One region of the Shinella sp. WSC3-e genome, then DNA from elsewhere that is predicted to be linked to it. Evidence: predicted binding sites of a transcription regulator. Region 1 holds the regulator's gene; the other holds the start of a gene.

Region 1 (5,426 bases):
CATATGGAAATCGGCGACAGCTTCCGCCAGCGTATTGAAGAGCAGGTGGGAGAGGCCGTAACCAAATATTTCGACGGAGGATATTCGAGCCAGGTTACCGTGGAAAAAGCGGGGTCGCGGTTCAGTGCCGATTGCAAGGTGCACCTCGATACCGGCATGGCCTTGCAGGCGAATGGCGAAGCGAACGATCCCCTGGCGGCCTTCCAATCGGCCTCCGAACGGATCGAGAAGCGCCTGCGTCGGTACAAGCGCAAGCTCAAGGATCACCACAACGGCAATGGTCATGATGCCTTTGCAGAAGTGGCTTACACGGTGATGGATTCGGTCCCCGATGAAGACGACGAGCTTCCCGAGGACTACGCGCCGACCATCGTTGCGGAAAGCACGAAGAAACTCAGGACCATGTCCGTCGCCAGCGCCGTCATGGCGCTCGACATGACGGACGAGCCGGTCCTTCTCTTCCGCAGCGCCGGGTCGGAGCAGCTCAATATCGTCTACCGACGCAACGACGGCAATATTGGCTGGATCGACGCAGCCAATATCAAAGGCTGAGTGACGGGAGCGTGGCGCCGGGACGGGCGCCACGCTTCTTCAATCCCTTCACCCAGCGCACGAGGACAAAAGCATGGCATTGGCAGGTTTGCTGCAGCAGAGTGCGATTATTCCGGCGATGAAGGCCAATTCCAAGAAGCAGCTGCTTCAGGAGCTGGCGACAAAAGCGGCAAAGATCACCGGTCTTCCGGAACGTGAGATCTTCGACGTCATCCTTCAGCGCGAGCGGCTCGGTTCGACCGGCGTGGGCAATGGCATCGCCATCCCGCACGGCAAGCTGAAGGAGCTTTCGCAGATCACCGGTCTCTTCGCGAGGCTCGAAACCCCCGTGGACTTCGAGGCGCTGGACGACCAGCCGGTCGACCTCGTCTTCCTGCTTCTGGCCCCGGAAGGCGCCGGCGCGGACCACCTCAAGGCATTGTCGCGCATCGCCCGCGTGCTGCGCGACCCGGCAATGGTCGCAAAGCTGCGCGCCTCCGACAGCGAGAGCGCCATCTATGCCTGCCTCAGCGAGGAGCAGGCATCGAACGCGGCCTAGCGTTTTATGGAATGCACATGAAAAAACCGGCGGTTTTGCGACCGCCGGTTTTCTTTGTCCTGTCGTCTGCCGATCAGGCCTGCGCGGTGCTCGCCTCGCTGGCGGGCGCCTTCGGGCCACCCTTGGAAACGCCGACCATGGCCGGGCGCAGCACGCGCTCGCCGATGACGTAGCCGTCCTGCACGACCTGCACGACCGTGTTGTTGGCGACGTCCGGGTTCGGCACTTCGAACATGGCCTGGTGGAAGTTCGGATCGAACTTCTCGCCGATCGGGTCAAGCTTGCGCACGCCGTGGCGTTCGAGCGCTGCGAGCATGGAACGCTCGGTCATCTCCACGCCCTCGGCCAGCGCCTTCAGGCCGGTGTCTTCGGCGGCCTGCGCTTCGGCCGGAATGGCATCCAGCGCGCGGCGCAGGTTGTCGGACACGGCCAGCATGTCGCGGGCAAAACCGGCGACGGAATAGGACTTGGCGTCCTTCACGTCACGCTCGGTGCGCCGGCGCAGGTTGTCCATCTCGGCGGCGAGGCGCAGGTACTTGTCCCTGAGTTCGGCGTTTTCGGCCCGCAGGGCATCGACCGGATCCGGCTCCGCCGGGGCGGCCGCCTCGGCAGTCGCCTCCTCCGGCGCGAATGTGTCGGCGGCGATGGTGCTCTCTACCGCTTCGTCAGGTCCGTGTTTCTTGCTCTCGTCGGTCATGACGTACTCCGAATTGCATCTTTTAAGGGGTTTGGCCCGATATCGAGCTTTGATCCCGAAAAATCAAGGGCCGATGCCCGGATTGCGGGCATTCAGCGCGAAAGCCGCGAGATCAGCTGGGCCGTATAGTCCACCATGGGCACGATCCGGGAATAGTTGAGCCGCGTCGGCCCGATGACGCCGACGGCCCCGACGATCTTGTCGTCGCTGTCGCGATAGGGCGCGACGATGAGCGAGGAGCCGGACAGCGAGAAGAGCTTGTTCTCCGAGCCGATGAAGATGCGCACGCCCGGGCCCGTCTCGGCAAGGTTCAAGAGTTCGATCAGGCTGTCCTTGCGCTCCAGGTCGTCGAAGAGCATGCGCAGGCGATCGATATCCTCGGCGCCGGCAAGGCCTTCCAAGAGGTTCGCCCGGCCGCGCACGATGAGCCGCGTCGGCTTGCCCTCATCGAAGCCGCCGGACCAGACCGCAAGGCCCCGCTCGACGAGATCCTGCGACAGCTTGTCCAGCTCGCTGCTGATTTCGCCGCGCAGCCGTTCGAGCTGCGAGCGCGCTTCCACGAGCGTGTTGCCGGCAAGATGGGCGTTGAGGAAGTTGGCGGCCTCCGTGAGCTGCGAGCTGGTGACGCCGGCCGGCAGTTCGATGATGCGGTTCTCAACCTGGTCGTGATCGCCGACCAGCACGACCAGCGCCTTGGTCGGCTCCAGCCGGATGAACTCGACATGCTTCAGCACGGCGTCGTTCTTCGTGGTGATGACGAGGCCCGCGCCGCGCGACATGCCGGACAGCGCCTGGCTCGCCTCGTTCATCATGGTCTCGACGGCGGTATGCTTCTGGCCGTGCGGGCGCACATGGCGCTCGATCGAGGCGCGGTCCTCCGGCGAGATGTTGCCCACCTGCATGAAGGCATCGACGAAGAAACGCAGGCCAAGCTGCGTCGGCAGCCGCCCGGCGCTGATATGCGGCGAATAGATGAGGCCGAGCTCCTCGAGGTCGCTCATCACGTTGCGCACCGAGGCCGGCGAGAGCGACATGGGCAGGATGCGCGACAGGTTGCGCGAGCCGAGCGGCTCGCCGCTTTCCAGATAGCTCTCGACGATGCGGCGGAAGATTTCGCCCGAACGCTCGTCGAGCGCCGCCTGACTGTCAGGACCCGGAGATCTCTTCAAAACCATCTTTCCGCTGCAAACCCTGTTATCCGACAGGAATATAGTGATTTCGAAGGTCAGCGCAAAACGGATTTTCCCGGCATGGTTTCCCGCTGCAAGGTGCCAAAACGCAAGCGCCGTGCCGCACCACCATTCCCTCGCCCGGCGATCTGGTCTAAAGCAGCTTCCCAGACAATTCAGACAGGAGTTCGCAATGCGGCCGTCCGGCAGAAAAACCGACCAGATGCGCAAGGTTTCCTTCGAGCGCAACATTTCCAAACATGCCGAAGGCTCCTGTCTCGTCAAGTTCGGCGATACGCACGTGCTCGTCACCGCGAGCCTGGAAGAAAAGACGCCGCCGTGGCTGCGCAACAGCGGCAAGGGCTGGGTGACCGCCGAATACGGCATGCTGCCGCGCGCCACCGGCGAACGCATGCGGCGCGAAGCGGCATCCGGCAAGCAGGGCGGCCGCACGCAGGAGATCCAGCGTCTCATCGGCCGCTCGCTGCGCGCCGTCGTCGATCTCGAAGCGCTCGGCGAACGCCAGATCACCGTCGACTGCGATGTCATCCAGGCCGACGGCGGCACGCGCACCGCGTCCATCACCGGTGCCTGGATCGCCCTTCACGACTGCCTGAAATGGATGGAAGCCCGCAGCATGATCAAGGTGGAGAAGGTCCTGAAGGACCATGTCGCCGCGATCTCCTGCGGCATCTTCGCCGCCCAGTCGGTCATCGACCTCGACTATCTCGAAGACTCCGCCGCCGAGACCGACGCCAATTTCGTCATGACCGGCTCGGGCGGCATCGTCGAAATCCAGGGCACCGCCGAGGGCAAGCCGTTCACGGAGGAGGAATTCTCCGGCCTGATGGCGCTCGCCCGCGCCGGCATCGCCGACCTCGTCGGCCTGCAGAAGCAGGCGATCGCCTGAGACAGGTTTCGCCATGACCGCCGCGATCGAAGGCATTCTCGAAACCGCGCTCTACGCGGACGACCTCGACGCGGCGGAAGCCTTCTATGGCGGCATCCTGGGATTGGAAAAGATCACGCGGCAGGCGAACCGCCACGTCTTCTTCCGCTGCGGCCCCGGCGTTCTCCTGATCTTCAATCCGGCCGAGACCGTGCATCCGCCGCCGCCCCAGGCCTTTCCGGTGCCGGTGCACGGCGCGAGGGGGCCGGGCCATGCCTGTTTCCGCGTGCCGGGCCCGGCGCTTGATTTCTGGGTGAAAAAGCTCGAAGAAGCCGGCATCGCCATCGAAGCGGATTTCCGCTGGCCGAACGGCGCCCGCTCCATCTATTTCCGCGACCCCGCCGGCAACAGCCTCGAATGCGCCGAACCGGGCCTCTGGAACATCGCTTGAGGAATTTCATGCGCAAGCTCGACACCAAGACGATCGTCGTCGCCAGCCACAATGCCGGGAAGATCCGCGAGATCGAGGACCTGATCGGCCCCTTCGGCTTTTCCGCCAGGTCCGCCGCCGAACTGAAATTCGAGGAACCGGACGAGACCGGCACGACCTTCGAGGAAAACGCGACGATCAAGGCGCTCGCCTCAGCGAAGGCCGCGGGCCTGCCCGCCCTTTCGGACGATTCCGGCCTCGTCATCGACGCGCTCGACGGCGCGCCGGGCGTCTACACGGCGAACTGGGCGGAAAAGGAAGACGGCACGCGCGACTTTGCCATGGCCATGGAGAAGGTGGAGAAGGCGCTTGCCGAGAAGGGCGCCACCGAGGCGAAGGACCGCACGGCGCGCTTCGTCTCCGTGCTCTGCCTTGCCTGGCCGGACGGCCATACCGAACTCTTCCGCGGCGAAGTGGAAGGCCACGTCGTCTGGCCGCCGCGTGGCACGCAGGGTTTCGGCTACGATCCGGTCTTCCGGCCGGACGGCTACGAGACGACCTTCGGCGAGATGAGCGCGCAGGAAAAGCACGGCTGGAAGCCGGGCGATGCGGCCGCGCTGTCGCACCGCGCCCGCGCCTTCAAGCGCTTCGTCGAAACCTGCCTGAAGGCCTGAGGCGCGATGACGGCGGTGCCCCTCGACATCCGGCCGGGCACGGGATCGGACCTTTCCGACCCCGGCTTCGGCATCTATGTGCACTGGCCGTTCTGTGCCGCCAAATGCCCCTATTGCGACTTCAACAGCCATGTGCGCCACCAGCCGGTCGATCAGCCGCGTTTCGTGCAGGCCTTCCTGAAGGAAATGGCGACGATGCGCCGGCTCACCGGCTCGCGCAGCGTCACCAGCATCTTCATGGGCGGCGGCACGCCCTCGCTGATGGCGCCGGAAACGGTGGATGCGATCCTCAACGGCATCGCCCGCCACTGGCATGTGCCTGACGGCATCGAGATCACCATGGAGGCGAACCCCTCCAGCGTCGAGGCCGAACGGTTCCGCGGCTATCGCGCGGCCGGCGTCAACCGCGTCTCGCTCGGCGTTCAGGCGCTGAACGACCGGGACCTCAAATTCCTCGGCCGGCTGCATGACGTTGCC
Region 2 (5,426 bases), 650 kb from region 1:
ATCGAAGCCGGTGACGACCTCGGACGCGTGCAACCAGTCCATCAGGACGGTGCGGATGAAATCGTGCGCGGAGATTTCGGAGAAGCTGCGGTCGAACGGGTATTCGATGACGGCGGAAAAACCCATGCCTTCGAGAATGCGGGCCTTCAGCGGCGCCGGCGTCAGGCGGAAGACCGGGCGCTCGGGCCGGAAGACCGTGCGCGGATGCGGCTCGAAGGTCAGCACCAGGGCGGGAATGCCGCGCTCGGCGGCGATATCGAGCGCCCGCTGCAGAACGGCCTGGTGGCCGCGATGCACGCCGTCGAAGTTGCCGATGGCGACGACGCCGCCGCGCAGGTGCTCCGGCAGCGGCTCCCTCGTCTCGTTCCTGTGAAACACCGTCATGACGACCGTCTCCGTCACTGCAACCGGGGCATCCACCATTTCGGGTGGGCGCCCTCGCGTTTCAGGAAGGCCTCCAGCTTCGCCTCGTCCGTGCGACCGCCCTCGACATAGTCCTGCGCGTGGATGCCACCCGAAATATACAGCACGTCGAGCCCGAAGGCCTCCGCGCCGCGCACGTCCGTCGGCATGCCGTCGCCGATGGCGATCACCCGCGAGAGGTCGAAATCACCGCGCACCTCGCGCGCCTCGGCGATCGATTTCTCGTAGATCGGGCGGTGCGGCTTGCCGGCGATCCGGGTGGCGCTGCCCAGCTCCTCATAGAGCTTGGCGATCGCGCCGGCACAGGGAATGAGCTTGTGGCCGCGCTCGACGACGAGGTCGGGATTGGCGCAGATGAAGGGCAGTTCCCGCGCCGCGAGCGCCGTCAGCTCGGCGCGATAATCCTCGACGGTTTCCGTCTCGTCGCTGCGCAGGCCCGCGCAGACGACGATGCCGGCCTCCTCCAGCCCGACCGGCTCGACGCCGAGGCCGTCGAGCAGCGGCAGGTCCTTTTCGGCGCCGATGAAGTAGATGTTCTTCGGCCCCCCGGCGATCAGCGCGCGGGTGACGTCGCCGGACGTGACGATCCGGTCGTAGGCGTCATCCGTCACGCCAAGGCCGCGGATCTGCACTTTCACACCCGGATGCGGGCGCGGGGAATTGGTGATCAGCACGACCGTCAGCCCGGCCGCGCGCGCGGCGGCGAGCGCTTCGGAAGCATGGGAGAAGGCTTCGACGCCATTGTGCAGGACGCCCCAGACGTCGCAAAGGACCACGTCATAATGCTGCGTGATGTCGCGGAAGGATTGGATGCGGTGAGCCATAAGGGATTCCCGTGTCGAGATCGAGCCCGGCTGACATTGCAAAGCGACGGCAAGAAAACAAGCCTCTCCGCACATTTTTGCCCCATCGGCGGGCAAACGGATGAAAATTCACCGCGCCGTCTTGATGGCGTGCGATGACGCTCCCATCTGGCGGCTGCGGTAACCATACCGGGCGAAAAATTTTGCAGGCGCCGTTCTTGACTCCAAACGCCCAGCCGCCTATCTCGGCATCGCTAGCACTCACGAAAGGCGAGTGCTAACATCAATCCACCGGATCCATCTCGCGATCCGCAATGTCATTTGATCGAGGGATAAGACAATGGCAAGCACCACCTTCCGCCCGCTTCACGATCGCGTCGTCGTTCGTCGCGTCGAATCCGAAGCCAAGACCAAGGGCGGCATCATCATTCCGGACACCGCCAAGGAAAAGCCGCAGGAAGGCGAAGTCGTCGCCGTCGGCTCCGGCGCCCGCGATGAAAGCGGCAAGGTCGTCGCGCTCGACGTCAAGGCCGGCGACCGCGTCCTGTTCGGCAAGTGGTCGGGCACCGAAGTCAAGCTCGACGGCGAAGACCTTCTGATCATGAAGGAAGCCGACATCATGGGCATCATCGGCTGATCCGCCGGTAATCCCTTCCCAATTCAGCTGACACCTCTTCAGGAGTTCTCACAATGGCAGCCAAAGAAGTCAAATTCGGCCGCACCGCGCGCGAAAAGATGCTGCGTGGCGTCGACGTCCTCGCAGACGCAGTGAAGGTAACGCTCGGCCCGAAGGGCCGCAACGTCGTCATCGACAAGTCCTTCGGCGCTCCGCGCATCACCAAGGACGGCGTTTCCGTCGCCAAGGAAATCGAACTGGACGACAAGTTCGAGAACATGGGCGCCCAGCTCGTCCGTGAAGTCGCTTCCAAGACCAACGACATCGCCGGCGACGGCACGACGACCGCGACCGTTCTCGCCCAGGCGATCGTTCGCGAAGGCCACAAGGCCGTTGCCGCCGGCATGAACCCGATGGACCTGAAGCGCGGCATCGATCTCGCCGTCGCCGAAGTCGTCAAGGATCTCCAGGCCAAGGCCAAGAAGATCAACACTTCGGAAGAAGTCGCCCAGGTCGGCACGATCTCCGCGAACGGCGACAAGCAGGTCGGTCTCGACATTGCCGAAGCCATGCAGAAGGTCGGCAACGAAGGCGTCATCACGGTTGAAGAGGCCAAGACCGCCGAGACCGAACTCGAAGTCGTCGAAGGCATGCAGTTCGACCGCGGCTACCTGTCGCCCTACTTCGTGACCAACCCGGAAAAGATGGTCGCCGACCTCGAAGACGCCTACATTCTCCTGCACGAGAAGAAGCTCTCGAACCTCCAGGCGATGCTCCCGGTCCTCGAAGCCGTCGTCCAGACCGGCAAGCCGCTGGTCATCGTCGCTGAAGACGTCGAAGGCGAAGCCCTCGCGACGCTCGTCGTCAACAAGCTGCGCGGCGGCCTCAAGATCGCTGCCGTCAAGGCTCCGGGCTTCGGCGACCGCCGCAAGGCCATGCTCGAAGACATCGCCATCCTGACGGGCGGCACGGTCATCTCCGAAGACCTCGGCATCAAGCTCGAAAACGTCACGCTCGACATGCTCGGCCGTGCCAAGAAGGTTTCGATCTCCAAGGAAAACACGACGATCGTCGACGGTGCCGGCCAGAAGGCGGAAATCGAAGGCCGCGTCGCGCAGATCAAGGCCCAGATCGAGGAAACCACCTCCGACTACGACCGCGAGAAGCTGCAGGAACGCCTTGCCAAGCTCGCCGGCGGCGTTGCCGTCATCCGCGTCGGCGGCTCGACGGAAGTCGAAGTGAAGGAAAAGAAGGACCGCATCGACGACGCGCTCAACGCGACGCGCGCTGCCGTTCAGGAAGGCATCGTACCGGGCGGCGGCGTGGCCCTGCTCCGTTCTTCCACGAAGATCGCCGCCAAGGGCGAGAACGACGACCAGGAAGCCGGCATCAACATCGTGCGCAAGGCTCTCCAGTCGCTGGTTCGCCAGATCGCGGAAAACGCTGGTGACGAAGCCTCCATCGTCGTCGGCAAGATCCTCGACAAGAACGAAGACAACTACGGCTACAACGCCCAGACCGGCGAATACGGCGACCTGATCTCGCTCGGCATCGTCGACCCGGTCAAGGTTGTCCGCACGGCGCTCCAGAACGCCGCTTCGGTCGCTTCGCTGCTGATCACGACGGAAGCCATGATCGCCGAGCTTCCGAAGAAGGACGCTCCGGCCGGTATGCCGGGCGGCATGGGCGGCATGGGCGGCATGGACATGATGTGATAGGCGCAAGCCTATCGCAGCATGACCATCAAGCTTCGCCCATGCACTAAAGTTGGTTCAGCGCGTCAAGCGCGCTGAACTGGCGGCATGGACATGATGTGACAGGCGAAAGCCTGCACATCTGAGCCAACCGGTTCAGTTCGGAAGGGGCGGTCTTCGGGCCGCCCCTTTTGCATTTGAACGACGGGCGGCATCTGTATCGTTGCCGTGAAAAGAATTTTTCCAATTGTACAATAATTATCAAAAAGCCGTTGATGGCATCAAAAAACCAACTATAAAGACGCTCCAAGTGAACTTTAAAGATTCACGGGGGATTCAGCCGCTGAAACTCGACGGGACTACAGTCGATTTGTCGTGCAGCCGGATGTCCCCAAGCACTGGAAAGAAACCGCCGGAAGACCTGCATGAAGGTCAGCGGCGGTCTTCGCGCGTACGTCCGATCCGATAGCACAGACGGAGCCGGATGCAGTTCAGTACATAAGAAAGTGGTTCGGCGGGCTTCGATGGTTGTCAGCCGGGACTGCTTTTTAGCATGTCTTGCGCCGTCAAGGGCGGGACATGTCGGCTAAATTCGAGCAACTGCCTGAGGTCGTAGGTGTTCAAGATAATCAAGACTGATCTCTCGTCGCCCTTTCTGCCGGGCTCGATGGGGTTCGACGAAACAGACAACGAACTGCTCACGCAATATTGCGTGACGGAGCGCTGGACCGGCGATCTTTCCAACGGACTCTTCATGCTGGGCGACAAGGCGGCGCTGGCGCATGGCCTGCCGCAGCGCACCTGCGGCCTCCTGAACCTCATCCGCTGCTACGAGCCACTCGACCGCACGCGCGTGCTGGAACTCTTCGAGCAGGCGGCCGCGTCCTCGTCATCCTTCTGCTTCTCGACGACCATCCATCTCGACGGCGCACCGCGCCAGCCGGTGTTCTGCGTCGGGGAATCGACGGGCCTGGAGGAGAAGTATGCCGGCTCCATCATCGGCGTCTTCATCTTCCCCCGTTTCCAGATCGACCTCGCCGGCCGCCGCTTCAAGCGGCAGTAGGGGTGCTGCCAAGCCTCACGCCGCCTCGCTCGCCTCCGGCCCCGTGCGGATGCGCTCCACCGGCACCGGACGGCCGAGGAAGTAGCCCTGGGCCTCGTCGCACCCCTCGTCGAGCAGGATGTCGAGCTGGCTGCGCGTCTCCACGCCTTCCGCCAGGACCGGCACGCGCAGCGTCTGGCCGAGCGCCAGGATGGCGCGGATGATGGCCTTCGCCTCGGGGCTCGCCTCCACCTCGCTCATGAAGCTGCGATCGAGCTTGATCTTGTCGAAGGGGAAGGCGCGCAGGGTTTCCAGCGAGGAATAGCCCGTGCCGAAATCGTCGATGGCGATGGTGACGCCGAAGGCCTTGATGCGGCGGAGCGTCTGGAGGGCCCGCTCCTTGTCGCCGATGATGGTCGATTCGGTGATTTCCAACTCCAGCCGGTGCGGGCTGAGGCCCGTATCCAGCAGCACGCGGTGCACGAGGTCGGCGACATCGGCATTGCCGAGCTGCACCGGCGACAGGTTGACGGCGATCTTGTGGTCGTTGTCCCAGGTCGCGGCCTCGCGGCAGGCCTCGCGCAGCACCCATTCGCCGATCGGCAGGATGGCGCCGCACTCTTCCGCGATCGGGATGAACTCGCCCGGCGGGATCGTGCCGCGCATCGGATGGTGCCAGCGCAGCAGCACCTCGTAACCGATCGTATCCCCGGTGGTGACCGCCTTCTGCACCTGGTAGTGGAGCTGGAGCTCGTTGCGCTCCACCGCCTGCCACAGATCGTTTGCGATGAGGCGGCGGCTGCGGGCGGCCTCGTCCATCGAGACCTCGTAGAAGCAGACCCGCTCGG

Evidence for each region. Region 1 encodes HrcA, which represses chaperone genes, less so after heat shock. Its sites were predicted from a motif close to GTTAGCACTCNCNNNNNGNGAGTGCTAAC; they were not measured.
Region 2: groES (co-chaperone GroES) is a predicted target of HrcA. The motif match lies at 1,480-1,508, and genes of this name have one in related genera.

Annotation. Positions count from the first base shown of each region.
Region 1 covers NZ_OZ000530.1:4,237,300-4,242,725, reverse strand. Annotated here, with positions in the region: gene hpf (ribosome hibernation-promoting factor, HPF/YfiA family) at 1-552, shown strand, start outside; gene ptsN (PTS IIA-like nitrogen regulatory protein PtsN) at 626-1,090, shown strand; gene grpE (nucleotide exchange factor GrpE) at 1,164-1,787, opposite strand; gene hrcA (heat-inducible transcriptional repressor HrcA) at 1,880-2,956, opposite strand; gene rph (ribonuclease PH) at 3,150-3,866, shown strand; gene AABF56_RS20785 (VOC family protein) at 3,880-4,296, shown strand; gene rdgB (RdgB/HAM1 family non-canonical purine NTP pyrophosphatase) at 4,305-4,949, shown strand; gene hemW (radical SAM family heme chaperone HemW) at 4,956-5,426, shown strand, end outside.
Region 2 covers NZ_OZ000530.1:163,571-168,996, reverse strand. Annotated here, with positions in the region: gene AABF56_RS00775 (bifunctional riboflavin kinase/FAD synthetase) at 1-384, opposite strand, end outside; gene AABF56_RS00770 (TIGR01459 family HAD-type hydrolase) at 399-1,247, opposite strand; gene groES (co-chaperone GroES) at 1,567-1,863, shown strand; gene groL (chaperonin GroEL) at 1,917-3,557, shown strand; gene AABF56_RS00755 (hypothetical protein) at 4,153-4,599, shown strand; gene AABF56_RS00750 (bifunctional diguanylate cyclase/phosphodiesterase) at 4,615-5,426, opposite strand, start outside.